DNA from 2 places in the Thalassotalea sp. HSM 43 genome. Region 1 is predicted to be linked to the other one. Evidence: riboswitches for the same ligand, from Rfam matches in the RefSeq annotation. Region 1 holds a riboswitch; the other holds the start of a gene.

The links. Region 1 has a riboswitch for lysine ahead of lysC (lysine-sensitive aspartokinase 3). Riboswitches for the same ligand answer to the same signal wherever they lie in the genome.
Positions count from the first base shown of each region.
Region 2: it holds a riboswitch for lysine, as region 1 does, so the genes downstream of both, dapA (4-hydroxy-tetrahydrodipicolinate synthase) here and lysC (lysine-sensitive aspartokinase 3) in region 1, are expected to answer to the same signal.

Region 1 covers NZ_CP038493.1:52,462-59,889, forward strand. The annotation lists gene E2K93_RS00255 (reprolysin-like metallopeptidase) at 1-444, opposite strand, end outside; gene sbcB (exodeoxyribonuclease I) at 783-2,228, shown strand; gene E2K93_RS00265 (NAD(P)-dependent oxidoreductase) at 2,338-3,207, opposite strand; gene E2K93_RS00270 (glutathione peroxidase) at 3,338-3,817, shown strand; gene lysC (lysine-sensitive aspartokinase 3) at 4,040-5,380, opposite strand; lysine riboswitch at 5,526-5,700, opposite strand; gene E2K93_RS00280 (ElyC/SanA/YdcF family protein) at 5,909-6,655, shown strand; gene E2K93_RS00285 (VOC family protein) at 6,694-7,077, opposite strand; gene E2K93_RS00290 (SufS family cysteine desulfurase) at 7,183-7,428, opposite strand, start outside.
Region 2 covers NZ_CP038493.1:2,644,938-2,652,365, reverse strand. The annotation lists gene E2K93_RS11450 (S1 RNA-binding domain-containing protein) at 1-228, shown strand, start outside; gene E2K93_RS11445 (MAPEG family protein) at 290-712, shown strand; gene E2K93_RS11440 (crotonase/enoyl-CoA hydratase family protein) at 709-1,515, shown strand; gene E2K93_RS11435 (succinylglutamate desuccinylase/aspartoacylase family protein) at 1,599-2,714, opposite strand; gene dapA (4-hydroxy-tetrahydrodipicolinate synthase) at 2,723-3,625, opposite strand; lysine riboswitch at 3,721-3,899, opposite strand; gene E2K93_RS11425 (methyltransferase) at 4,135-5,172, shown strand; gene arcA (two-component system response regulator ArcA) at 5,576-6,298, shown strand; gene E2K93_RS11415 (Hpt domain-containing protein) at 6,333-6,665, opposite strand; gene folE2 (GTP cyclohydrolase FolE2) at 7,066-7,428, shown strand, end outside.

The sequences.
Region 1 (7,428 bases):
TTTTTCGCTGACACGATAGTAACCCGCCTGTTGCATCGGATCGATATAGGTTGTCTGGCCTTGATGACGAAGGGTTGCGTACAAACCATTGGGGCTCTGGGTTATTGAACCGAGTTTGACACCGGTTTTGATATTGACCGCATCGAAACTGCGAATATCAGGATATTTTTGTTGTAAATTTGCCGGTATCAGCCTATTTGATTTCAAACGCACATCGACAATAGTGCCGTTTATTAACGGCACACTAAACACTGCGTCAGCATGGATTGACGGGCTTGATTGATTTAGAGACAGCTGATAAACACGACTATCGGTTGCTTCAGCGAGTTCTACTTTCGCCGATGTTTGTTCAACCCAAACGGGTCCAGTGTCGCTGGCTGCGAATACATTTATTGAAAAGAATACAACAAACACAATGGCACAATTATTTTTTTTAAATGACATAGAGTTCTACAAGCAAAATAACACGAGAAAATGGATACAACTTGCATTAAAAAAGCTCAATTATTTGAGCCTTCTTGTTATTCAAGTATTGGTCAAAGCCGCGTATAACACAAAGTACAGAGCAGACTATTATTTAAATCTGTTATTATTCAATCGGTTAGACATTGTAAAATGGATGGTGAATTAACCTGTCGCAAATCAACTTTGACTCGTTAAAAAGCCAGCCTTAATTAGCGATTTTAAATAGACAGTATGATAGAGTTACAGCTCAGCATTTACGTTGGTTACCATCCAACGGACAAAAACAATAACGATAAACCAACAAGTTATAACAGCCGATGCAAACAGTACCCGAGCAATCTCAGCCAACCCTGCTATTCCATGACTATGAAACATGGGGCGTATCGCCTAAACTCGATAAGCCATCGCAATTTGCCGCCATTCGTACCGATCTTGATTTGAACATTATTGGTGAGCCTGAAGTATTTTACTGTCAACCACCGGCAGATTACTTGCCTAACCCAGTCGCCTGTTTGGTCACTGGGATCACACCGCAGAAAGCGCAACGTGACGGTGTAAGCGAGGCGGAGTTTGCGAAACGTATTCATCAACTCTTTAGCGTAGCCAATACCTGTGTGGTTGGTTATAACTCGATTCGTTTTGATGACGAAGTATCTCGCTATCTGTTTTATCGTAATTTCTATGACCCGTATGCCCGCGAATGGAAAAACAATAACAGTCGTTGGGACATTATTGACATGGCACGCATGTGTTACGCACTTGCACCAGAAGGCATAGAATGGCCCGTTGGTGATGACGGAAAAGTCAGTTTTCGACTCGAGTTATTGACCGCTGCAAACGGCATTAGCCACGAAGCAGCCCATGATGCGATGAGCGATGTCTATGCGACGATTGCTTTTGCCAAACTCATAAAAGAAAAGCAGCCTAAGCTGTATAATTTCATTTTTTCTATCAGAACCAAGCAAAAATGTGCCGAGCATATCAATGTCTATGAGATGGCACCTTTTCTGCACACCTCAGGCAAAATCGCTCGAGTTCAGCGTAACACCAGTTGGTTTATGCCTATCGATGTTGACCCGGTAAATAAAAACGCCATCAGTTGTATTGATTTATCTAAGGATATCTCGCCATTATTAGAACTTGATGCTGAACAGATCAAAGAACGTTTATACACTCGTCATGATGACTTAAAGGCTGAAGGAAAATTGCCTGTTGGGCTAAAACAAGTGCACATTAATAAATGCCCTGCTGTAGCACCAGCCAAAGTATTAACACCGGAGCGAGCGGCGTTAATCGGTATCGACAGAGAAGCCTGTTTAGAAAATTATAAGCGCATTAAACAGCACGCAGAAGAGATCAAAGATAAGTTACAACAGGTCTTTGTTCGAGATTTTGACGGCGTAAAAGATGATCCGGAATACGCCTTATATTCTGGCAGTTTTTTCTCTGCCGGTGATCGTGAAAAGATGAATGAAATTCTGCATATGCCAGCGGAGCAATTGGCCAGTTACCCTTTCAATTTTGCCGATGAACGACTCGACACCCTGCTGTTCCGTTATCGCGCTCGTAATTACCCTTGGACTTTGTCCGCAGAAGAACAACAAAAATGGCAGTTATACTGTCAGAACAAACTGCAGTTGGGTGAAAATGGCTTAAGCCTTGACGAATATATGATTGAAATTGAGAACCTAGTGCATGAGCATGAAAGCGATAGTGGCAAAATTGAGATATTAAAAGCGCTCTATCAGTATGTGCAAGGTTAATCTGGCAAATTGATACCTCAAGCTACCAGCCTTATTATTTAGATGAATCAAGCTCGTGGCGTGTTTAAATAAAAAAGGCAGCTCTAAGCTGCCTTTTTTATTGCTGATATTATTTATCTTTAAGTAATGCTATCAAGCTTGATGTATCCCAACGATTGCCACCCATGTCTTGCACTTGTTGATAAAAGCCATCAACCATTTTTGTCATCGGTAACTGAGCATTGTGTTTCTGCGCTTCTGCAAATGCGATAGACAAATCTTTACGCATCCAGTCAACGGCAAAGCCAAATTCATATTCGCCGGCATACATGGTTTTATAACGATTTTCCATTTGCCAGCTACCAGCAGCGCCTTTAGAAATGGTTTCAACCAAGGTTTCTGCATCCAAACCTGCTCGTTGGGCAAAATTTAGCGCTTCACTTAAGCCTTGTACCACACCTGCAATGCAAATTTGATTGGCCATCTTAGCAATTTGACCGTTACCTACCGGCCCCATTAACTGGCTAAATTTGGCGAATGACGCCATAACCGGCTGTGCTTGTTCAAACACCTGTTTCTCACCGCCACACATTACCGTTAACTGGCCATTTTCTGCACCAGCCTGACCGCCCGAAACCGGCGCATCTATAAATTCGATACCTTGCTGTTTTGCCGCAGCAGACAACTCTCGCGCCAGTTCTGCCGATGCCGTCGTGTGATCGACTAAGATAGCGCCTTGTTGCAGACCAGCTAGAACGCCGTCGTTGCCCAATACCACTTGACGCACATCATCATCATTGCCGACACAAACAAAGACAATATCGGCCTGCTCACTGGCAGACTTTGGTGTACTTGCAAAATTACCACCGTATTGTTCTGTCCACTGCTGTGCTTTGGCTGTGGTGCGGTTATATACAGTCACGTTATAACCGTTGTTTTGCAGGTGACCTGCCATTGGATAGCCCATAACGCCAAGACCAATAAAGGCAACGTTTTTCATAGTTTTTCTCTTACATGATATTCAGGTTTGAACAAAGCGCGTTAAGCTTTATCAGTTGTTTATATGTCAATGATAAATACGCACGAGTGTGCTAGTGTAATTGAAACAGTGATCAGACAACAATAAAAATATGAGTCAATTATACGATTTTAGTGTTACCAATAATAAAGGCGAAACCGTCCCGTTATTAAATTATCAAAACAAAGTGCTTTTAATTGTCAACACCGCGAGCGCATGTGGTTTTACCCCGCAATATGACGGTCTGGAGAATCTTTATCAGGCTTATAAAGACAAAGGTTTAGCGGTATTGGCATTTCCTTGTAATCAATTTGGTGAACAGGAAAAAGGCTCAGACGATGACATTCGCAATTTTTGTGATTTAAATTTTCATATTAACTTTGATTTATTTGCCAAAGTCGATGTCAATGGTGACAAAGCAGATCCGTTGTTTGATTATTTGACACAACAGGCGAAAGGTATTTTAGGCAGCAAAAAGATTAAATGGAATTTCACTAAGTTCCTGGTCAATCGCCAAGGCGAGGTGATCAAACGTTATGGTTCGATTGTTAAGCCTGAAAAAATTGCCAAAGATATTGAGCAGCTACTATAGATGCCCTACTCAATATTTAGAGCATTTTTCTGAGCACTGCTCTGTGGCTCGTTAACAATTGACGGCAGCTTAGACAAAAGAAAGCCAAGCAAAACCCACAGTAAAACCAAAAAAACAAAAACGCCTCACTTTGTGAGGCGTTTTTTTATATAAATTAAAGCTCAGTATTTAGTATAAGCTCTGCTCTACATAAGATTAGCTCAGTTGTAGAAACGCTTTGTCTTAAATAAACAATTTGTCGTGTAGGGTTTCAACCACTTGATTTGCATCGTTTTCTGCAACCAAGAAACACAGGTTATTGGCGCTTGCGCCGTGACAAATCATGCGCACGCTGACATCTTCAATGTGGTTAAACACGTTACTGCCTAGTTGTGTCGTCGATTGCAAATTATTGCCAACAATGGCAACGAGCGACAGCCCATGTTCTACCGTTACCTCACACAACTGCTCAAGTTCTTCCAACACTTGCTGATTAATCAAAGCTTGGGTAGAGCCGGTTGGGTTATCAAATGTTAACGCCACGGATATTTCTGAGGTGGTGATCAAGTCGACACTTAACTCATGCTTAGCCAATATCGCAAATACTTGCGCCAAAAAACCACTGGCATGTAACATCGCTGGACTCTTTACAGTAACCAGTGTTTGTTCTTTGCGCAGTGCAATCGCACGATAGGTTGGTTTTGATTCAACATGTTGACGGATTTGTGTGCCACCGGCTTGCGGTTCACGAGATGAACCAACAAACACAGGGATGTCCGATCGCATCGCAGGGATCAAGGTTGCCGGATGGAGAATTTTGGCGCCAAAGGTTGCCATTTCCGCCGCTTCACCAAAACTGATTTCAGGTATGGCGCGAGCCGAGCTCGCTATGCGTGGATCGGTGGTGAAAATCCCTACCACATCGGTCCATATCAATAAGTCATCAGCCTGACATGCTTCTGCTAATAGCGCTGCCGAATAATCTGAACCACCGCGCCCTAACGTTGTCGTATTGCCTAATCCGTCTTGACCGATAAATCCTTGTGTAACAATTACATGCTGTTGCAATAACGGCAACAATTGCTGCTCACAATTTAACGCCAATGCCTCAATATCAACCACAGCTTTACCGTATAGACTGTTAGTTCGCATCACTTGACGAACATCAAAGGTCAAACCATTAACGCCAATACTGCGCAGAACTTCGGCAAATAAAATCGAGCTCATGCGCTCACCACAGGCCAAAATAGAATCCGTGGTTTTTGCTGTTTGCAGTGTGTTTTGTTGCTCAACAAGTGCCGTTAAATGATCTAACACCTCGTCAATTTGACGATTTAAATGCAACTCTGCTGCTAATTGTTGCGTGATATTGTATTGAATACCGCGAATTTGATTAATGATTTCTTGCTGCTCTTGGTGCGATAGCAATTGTTGCGACAAAGTCACTAAATGATTGGTAACCCCAGCACTGGCTGATACCACAACCACTTTGGTGCTTTGGTTATCTTTGATGATGTTGGCGCAGCGCAACATAGCATCGTAATCGGCAACACTTGTACCGCCAAACTTGGCAACATTTAACATTTGAAATTCTCCCTAATTAACAGAACACCCTATTGCAACGTCAGTTTTTTAATACAATAACAGACTTCTAAAGCAATTGGCGCTGTTTATAAACTACATAAGGAAGAGCATGACTGATAAGCAAGGAATAGGAATCTTGACGTTTTCAGCCAGAAGCTCTCCACCATCTATTGGTGACAGTCATCAGGATTCAACCGTAATGACCGAATGTACTTTAACCACCTAAAGTAACACCCTCGGCATTAGTCCCCCTCAATGATTGTCACAAGCTGATGGTGCTTCAAATCATTTACCTGGCTAATGCTACCTCTTCTGGTGTTGTGTAGACAATTTGAGTAATAACTCTACAGCAACGCAAGCTATTAAACCTCAAGGGCGATACAAAAGCAATATGGTATCGACTAAAAATCTGCAAAATTAACATATTTTTGCAATTTTTCGTCGAGTTGTTAGGCAATTAGCGAGATTTACTTAGGTGCTTTATCAAAATTTCGGTTATGCTAAAAATAAACTTTTGATGGGCTTTTCATGGATTGGTTTTTATTAAAAAAACTTGTTGGTCAATTACTGCAACCAATGATCTTAATTTTATTTTTGATGCTGTTAGCGTTGCTGTTGTTTCATAGTCGACGACATGTTGCTCGCGTAAGCTTATTTCTTGCCACGTTGTTTTTGTTCGGTTTTTCCTTTATTGGTGTCAGCAACTCACTCATAGCCCCTTACGAGCAACGCTATCCAACCTTTAGCCAGCAGCAACAACGTTTAGACTATATTGTCATCTTAGGTTGCGCGCATACCAGTGACGACAACCTTGGCGCCTCGCAACAATTACAAATCTGCTCATTGCAACGTATGGTTGAAGGCATGCGTGTCGCCAACATGCACCCTGAAGCAACCATTATTACCTCCGGTGCGGCACTTTATGATAGCACCAGCAATGCACAAAAGGTGAAACAAGCACTGATTGAATTAGGGTTTAGTGGTGACATAATCACTAATGACAAAGCTAAAGATACCGAAGACGAAGCGATGTTATTAATGCCGCGGTTAACCAACACCCACTTTGCCCTTGTCACCAACGCCAATCATATGCCGAGAGCAATGACCTATTTTGAGCAACAAGGTTTGACGCCTACCGCCGCTCCTACCGGTTACTTTGTTAAACAGGGTGCGCTAAGTTGGCAGGACTACTTTCCTGACGCCAATCAATTGCATAAAACCGAGACGTTTTTTTACGAGTTTTTCGGTCAGCTATGGCAATGGCTTAAGTCATAACATACTGACGGTACGGCCCGCCCGTTTATAGCTGCAGATTAATCACTAAGAGGTTTTTCGCTCATAATGCCCACTAGATTGTCGCTTGGATCGCGAATAAAGCCGATCCACAGTTGATGATCTGACATGGTGGCGGCTAAGGCTGGGGCTCGCTCTATAGCGACATTGTGCTGTTGCAAATGCGCAAATGCTTGCTCTATATCATCGACTTTGTAGTAAATCACTGAGGTATGATGGTCGCGTTCTTCACCTTGTAATGTGGTGAGCATCAATCGAATATCGTTTAATTGGTAAAACGATAAGTTTTCACCGGCATCAAACAACAGCGGTAGTCCCATGATATCCTGGTAAAACGCTCTTGCCGCGTTTATATCAGTACAACAAATCGCAATCTGGCCGATGGCGTTAATATGTAAACTCATCTGTTTTCCTTTTCACGTTTTTTGTTTTAATGGAGCTAGCTTTAACGGAGCTAGCTTTTAACAGAGCTTGGTTTTAACCAATCTGTCGTTTTGCCAATCAATAACTTAACCTATTAAGGTATAGACGCTGTCGACAATTGCTCGCACACCATTACCCCGAGATGGACTTAAGTGTTGCATCAACCCTAAGCTTTGAAAAAACTCTGGCACCTTAGTTTTTTGAATTTGTACGGCGGTCTTGCCTTGAAATTGGCTTAAAATCACCACCATAAGACCACGTATTAGCCGAGCATCACTATCACCAATAAAATAAAAGCGATCGTTATACTTAACGACGTCTAACCAAGCATT
Region 2 (7,428 bases), 1.4 Mb from region 1:
GATGGCGTTTGTACCATCAATGACAAAAGCTCTCCTGAGCAAATCAAAGACGCGTTTAATGTCAGTAAAAAGACCTTCAAAAGCACCGTTGGTAACTTATTAAAGCACGGTAAAATTCGCATTGATGGTGACAAGATATTGTTAGAGAAAAGCAAACCTCAAAGCGCTAAAAAACGCCCTACAACAGCAGCGAAAAGTAACCACAAAAGCAAACCTAAAAAACGCTAGCATTTGCGCTTTTTAGCCTACCAACATACAATGGGTTAACCTAATAAAAGGGGTTAACCCTATGACAAGCAACATTATTCTTCCTGTTTTAGCACTGTTATTACTGACCATAATCGTTTGGCTGTACATGTACTACAAACGACTTTCTTACCTCTTTAAACACAACATAGACGCGCAAGACTTAGTGAGCCCTGAGCAGCTAAAAGCGATTATTCCCGAGACCGTTAATCGACCGGCTAATAACTTGGCGAACTTATTTGAAATGCCAGTGTTATTTTATGTGTTGATGCTACTGGCAATGCAACAGCAATTTGATAAACCAATATTCATCGCCTTGGCATGGGGTTTTGTCGGTTGCCGAGCCATACATTCTTTGATTCATTGCAGCTATAACCGAGTCATGCACCGTTTCGCTTGCTATTTTCTGGCCAGTTTGTGTTTGATTGGCCAATTTGTCCTGTTCGCGTTGGAGATACTGACATGATCGATGTTCGCTACCAAGACAATATCGCTATTGTCACCCTTAACCGACCCGACAAGATGAATGCTTTAAATATCGAGTTATTTGAAGCTATCGATAAGGTGTCAAAACAGCTGCGTAAAAACCGTCAAATACGAGCCATCATCCTGACCGGTTCTGGTAACAACTTTTGCGCCGGCATCGATATTAAGTCGGCGCTTGGTAGCAAAACCGCGGCGATAAAACTGCTGTTTAAATGGTGGCCTGGGCAGGCGAATCTAGCGCAAAGAGTCAGTCACAACTGGCGTACAATTCCGGTCCCAGTAATTGCCGCTATTGAAGGCCATTGCTTGGGTGGCGGTGTGCAATTGATTTTAGGGGCGGATTTTCGTATCGCCAATCACAATGCCCAGTTTTCCGTCATGGAAGGAAAGTGGGGCATCATCCCCGACATGAGTGGCAATATGGGCTTAGCGCAGCTGATGCCAAAAGACCAAGCATTGAAGTTGGTGATGAGCGCAGAAACCTTTGATGCTAAGCAAGCTCTGCAGTATGGTCTGCTTACCGAGCTAGATGACAAGCCACTGCAACGTGCCATCGAATTTGCGCAATCCTTGTGCCAGCGCTCACCAGATACATTGGCCGCCAGCAAAAAGCTCTATCATAAATCATGGACTGACAAACCGTGGCGCTGGTTGATGCGCGAATCTTGGTACCAAATTAAAATCTTGCTTGCCAAGAATCAGCGTATTGCGGTTAAGCGTCAGCAATCTATCGACAAAGGTGAACAAGCAAGCCGAGACTTTGTCCCTCGTCAGCGTTGGTAATGACTCAAATTAGATATCCGCTACAAACATAAAGGGCTTGTTAAACAAGCCCTTATTATATTTATTCGCGGTAGAGCGCGAGCTTACAACTCGAAATAATTGGTGAAGACTTTATACAGTTCGGTGCCTAAATTGACGCTTGCCGAGGCAAAATGCAAAATAGGAATAGCATCTTCTTCTAACTGGATATAATGCAACGCATCACCATCTCCGTAGTTGTCCATACGTAAGATGCGCGCCAACGGTGAGCCAGCTTTTAGTTCTTCACCAAATTGCGCAAGATAGTCGACCATACCGCCCATCGGCGAATAAAATATCTTGTAATCTTTTAAGTAACAGGCGTAACGAGTGATGTTTTGCGGTACAAATTCGTCACTGGCAATGACCTGCTTATATTGTAAGTAAGACAAGATTGACTTGGCATCGTATAAGGCTTCATCCAGATCGATTAGCTCTTGTGAGCCAAGTTCTACGGTAAAACTTTCCTTACCAAAATCGAGTTCGCGGCCATTTTCGGCAAACTTCTCGGCTAGCGTCCACCATGGACAAAACGTCGCTTCGTCCATTGCCCCAGCAAAATCATTGGGGATCAATATGGTATGTGGAATATTGAAAAAGCTGGCACTATTGCGTGCGTATTCCGGACAATAAATATGTTTTGATGATATTGGCCCGGTATGTAAGTCCAAAACAATATCGTGCTGGTGCGCTAATTGTTGTAATCGATAAGCAATACGTCGGCCAGTACTTAACCCGTAATTGTTGTGATCCAGCTTTTGCTCAATATCATCTAACATCAATTGCTGAAAATATTGTTTGATGGTATCAACATCACTGTTGCTGTGCTCTTGCATGACGTGTTCAATCAGCTGTTCATTATGATGGAACATGCGATTCCAGTTCACACCGGTAATCGGGTCAAATCGACCTAAGGTGTACTCACCATTTTTATGATTACAGCCGACAGGGTTGGCGTAAGGCACCAACGTGATATCACCAAGCAGAGATTGCTTTTGCAATAGCTCTAGTAATTGATAGATTACCGCATTGCCCTGCACTTCAGCGCCGTGAATATTGGCTTGAATATAGACTGACGGTCCTTGTCCATTGCCTTTTAAGCGATAAACAGGAATGGTCAATGACACGCCACTGGCCATCTCACCGACGGTTAATACTTGCTTGGTAAACAACTCTGTCATAATTGCTATTAAAGGTTATTGCGGCTATTGCACAACCACTCAGTGATTGCTGTATCCGCCGCCAAAACTTTGCTATCAGAAGCCAGTTCCAGATGGGTTAGTGGTGCACGCAATACAGGCGATGAGATAACCCCTTGCTTGTGCATTAACACTTTGACTGGAATTGGGTTGGCAACCTCAAACAACGGGCTGATGGCGTTATACCAAACAGGAAATAAGCTAGCACCTTGGCCAGTCAATGCTTGACGCACATACAAATGAGTCGCCTCAGGCCAAGCGTTGGCGCAAACCGACACCAAACCGACAGCACCAGCCGAGGCAAGGTATGGGATCAGAGCGTCTTCACCTGAGTACATTTTCATGTTCGGCGCTGCTTCGACAAAACCTAAAAACTCATTGATGTCGCCACTGGCTTCCTTCATTGCCCACAAGTTTGGATGCTCGGCAAGATTTTGTACGGTTTCAACGGGGATACTCACGCCAGTTCGCGAAGGCACGTTGTAAATCATGCACGGTTTTGTGGCGATATCCATCAGTGCTTTAAACCAATTGGTTTGACCGATGATGCCAGGTTTAGTGTAGAGCGGCGCGGTGAGCAAGTAACTGTGTATTGGCAACGAATTGCATTGTTCAATCCAAGCCGATTGTGCTGCTAGGTTAGCACCACCAACGGCAACCATAAGCGGCACCTGCGGCTGTAAATCACAAATAAATTTAACAATTTGGTATTGCTCTTGTTGTTCGATAGCCAAGCCTTCACCGGTGCTACCGCAAATCAAAATACCATTACCAGCTTGTACTTGATCCTCTACGATTTTAGCTAGGCTGTCATAATCTATCTCGCCAGCGTCGTTGAACGGCGTGACTAAGGCTGTCCATAGAGGAAAATCATCAAGTTGAAAAGTTGTCATGTTACGTCTCGTTACTGCGTGCGATGTGTTTATCTTAATCGCGATATTTATTATTCGAGCGTAAATAGAAAGACTGGAGCCAGCAATATGATGCTGGGGCCAGAAGCTCTCCACTTAAACTCATGTTAAGCGACAGCTGCAGGGATTCAACCCATACAGCCGACAGTATACCTACCTTTTTTGGTATCTGCCTCGGCGATAATCCCCCTGATTATCCTTTATACGGGTAAGGCCCTAAGGATAACTGCCTGGTTAACGCTCCTCTTCTGATCCTCGGAAGGATGAGACACATATTTAATGTGTCGGAATGTCGCGTATTTAACCACTTTAGCAAACGCAATGCAAACCACAAAACCGCATTTATATAGTCAGCCTAAGTTCTCGCATCTGGCTTGCCTAAAATGATAGCTGCATTGGCAATAAGGTATTGTGTTAGCTCGGCTAAATTTATGCTTTTTTCCATAGTCATAACATGCGAAAATAGCGTTTTTACGACATCACGGTAACTTATGGCTGTTAGTAATCCATCACAACTATTACTCAGAAATACTGACTTATTGGACAGTAAACACCCCTTAGTTGTCGGTTGCCCTGATGTAGAACTGATCAAAGAACTGACTCAACTGTATCCTGATGCCAAGGTTACCAGTTACCAGATAAATTATGCGCAACATCAAGCGATAAGCAAAGCCTGTCAAAATGTGCACTGTGAATTTGGCGAACAATACCAAAGCAAGCAGCAACATGATCTGGTTATCTTTTACTTCCCGAAATCTAAACCTGAATTTACCATGCAAATGGCCATGCTCTCGAACAGCCTAAGCGACAACGCCATTGTATTGTTCGTTGGAGAAAATAAAGGTGGGGTTAAATCGGCGGCGAAACTGGCAGCAGACTATGCCTTGCGATGCGATAAAGTTGATTCAGCAAGACATTGCCTTTTGTATGAGATGGTGTTTAACAATAACCGTTCAGCATTTGTGCTTGATGATTGGTATCGCCAATATCAGATACAGCAAGGTGATACGGCATTGACCATTTGCGCTTTGCCGGGCGTGTTCTCTCATGCAGAGCTTGATATCGGTACCCAGTTATTATTGCAGCATATACCAGACAAAGTGACCGGTAAGGTGCTTGATTTTGGTTGCGGCGCGGGCGTTATTGGTTGTTATATTAAGATGGCCAATCGCGATGCCGATATCGAAATGATTGATGTCAACGCCTTAGCGATTGCCAGCGCTGAAAAAACACTGGCTGTTAACAAGCTTAGCGGTAACGTCTATGCCTCAGACGGTTTATCTAATGTCGGCCAAGGTTATCAACTCGTGGTATCTAATCCGCCATTTCATCAAGGCTTAAAAACCCACTACCAAACCACCGAAGTGTTTTTGCAAAGCGTTAAAAACAAAATCAACAAAAATGGTAAATTGACCATAGTTGCTAACAGCTTTTTAAAGTATGCACCGATTATTGAAAAGCAATTTGGGCATTCAAACTTGCTCGCTAATCACAAAGGTTTTGCGATTCATCAAGCGCAAAAGCGTTAACACAGAGGTAAATGTTAAACGCAGCAAAACACAGGGTAAATACAAGGTTAATATTGACAACAAATTAACCTACCAGTAATGCTTTTTTGTCAATTTTCATTTGTTACTAACCTAACAAATGGCCAAGGATTACAATTTGTTGCAAAGCCGGCTTTTCCTCTCCCACATAACCACCAACACCTATCTATATAATAATCAATAACTTACAAAGAGACACAGGTGTTTTGTTTACATTTTGTCACTTACATTTTTACAACAATTTCACCATTGTTTACTTTCTGACATTCACTATCATATGCAACATAAATTTTAATCTTGAGTTTGCAGCCAAAAATGCAGCGACTCTATACGCCCTTATGTTTTCATGCTCGCTGACATTTGGGTATTAACTGTTGAGGTATATATGATCAACCAACCGCAAGCCAAAGTTCTCATCGTTGAAGATGAAGAAGTAACACGTTTAAATCTGAAAAATCTGTTTGAAGCTGAAGGTTACTTAACCTACGTAGCGGCAAATGGTGAAGAAATGGAGCGTCAACTACAAGATCGTAATATTGACCTTGTTTTGATGGACATTAACTTACCAGGTAAAAACGGTCTGTTATTAGCTCGTGAAATCATCGAGAAAGACGACAAAGGTTTGATCTTCATCAGTGGTCGTGACAGCGATGTGGACAAAGTATTGGGCTTAGAGATCGGTGCGGATGATTATATCACTAAACCTTTTAACCCACGCGAGTTAACTATTCGTGTACGCAATCTACTTAAGCGTATTAGCCAAGTAGAAAAAGCGGCACCAATGGCAGCAACTGAGTTGATTCATTTCGACAACTGGCAGTTAGACCCTAACTCTCGTCAAATGACATCACCAAATGGCATTACCTTCCCAATTCCTCGTGGTGAGTATCGTGCCCTACGTCTATTAATGGCGAATCGCGGTAAGATTGTTACCCGTCAGGCGTTAATTCAAGAAATGACCGGTCGTGACCTACGTGAAAATGACCGTACTGTTGATGTAACCATCCGTCGTTTGCGTAAGCATTTTGAATCAGACGACGCTAGCCCTGAATTCATTAATACCATTCACGGTGAAGGTTACCGTTTTATCGGTAATATTGAATTATAAGCGTACGGCTTTTAGAACAAGACAATGGCTAGCATTATGCTAGCCATTTTTTTAATTCGACTAATGATAGCTGATGCAGTTCGCGCATTTTCAGCAACTCATTATTGAGCTGACTAAAATCATCTTTGCTGTACTCTACCGAGCCCAACAATTGATGTAAGCTGTTTAATCCAACATTGCCTGCCGCTGACTTCATTATGTGACAATGTTGTTGCCATGCATGGTAATCGGCTTTTGCAACAGCCTCTGCTAAATGCGTGAAATACGTTGCCGCCTGCTGTTCATATAAATCGATGGTCTGCAAAAACACATCCTTACCTAAGGCTTTGGTGTATTCGCTGATGATTTGTGTATTCAAATGTTCCATAACGGCTACGTGCTATTGAGTATATGTTGCAAAAACTATCATGTTTTTTGCAAAAAAAAACAAAAAACAGGCAAATTAACAAACAAACTACATGAGTCACACATGATACTTACGCAAGCAACAGAAATGGATCAATAAAACCGCGAATATATTCGGGCGAAACGCTTGTTTAATTGCTTTTCGTCCCCATTTACTGCAGAATAGCCGACCATTTTACTCGGACTTTATCGGCGTAAAACAGGGTTTGCCGTCACTTTTTGCCGAAAACGGCGAAAAAAAAGTAAAAACCTGCGCGGTTTTTCGCTAGAATATGCGCCCTTAATTGCCTTTGATGAATTTCATGATGCTATTCATTATAGGAAATGAATTGCAAACAGTTGTAACAGGAAACCAATTAATAATGCCAACATCAATGCCAGATATCGCAAACCAGACCGCGGCCCAAACTGAGGGTACGCTCGATAGAGTCGGTATGGGAAATATCGAAATGCCAATTATGGTTGCGGCAAAAGATGAAGCTGAACGTGTCGTCTCGGCTCATATCGATGCATTTGTAAATTTAATGCAACCAAAAGCGAAAGGCATTCATATGTCTCGCTTGTATTTAGCATTAGATGATTTGGCCAGCAATAACGTGCTGACCTATCAGACGTTGGTTACGTTATTGAAAGAATTCATTGCCTCGCACGAAGATCTAAGTGATACCGCATACGTTAAATTCAGTTTTGACTACCCGATGCGCCGCGAAGCGTTAATCAGCGGT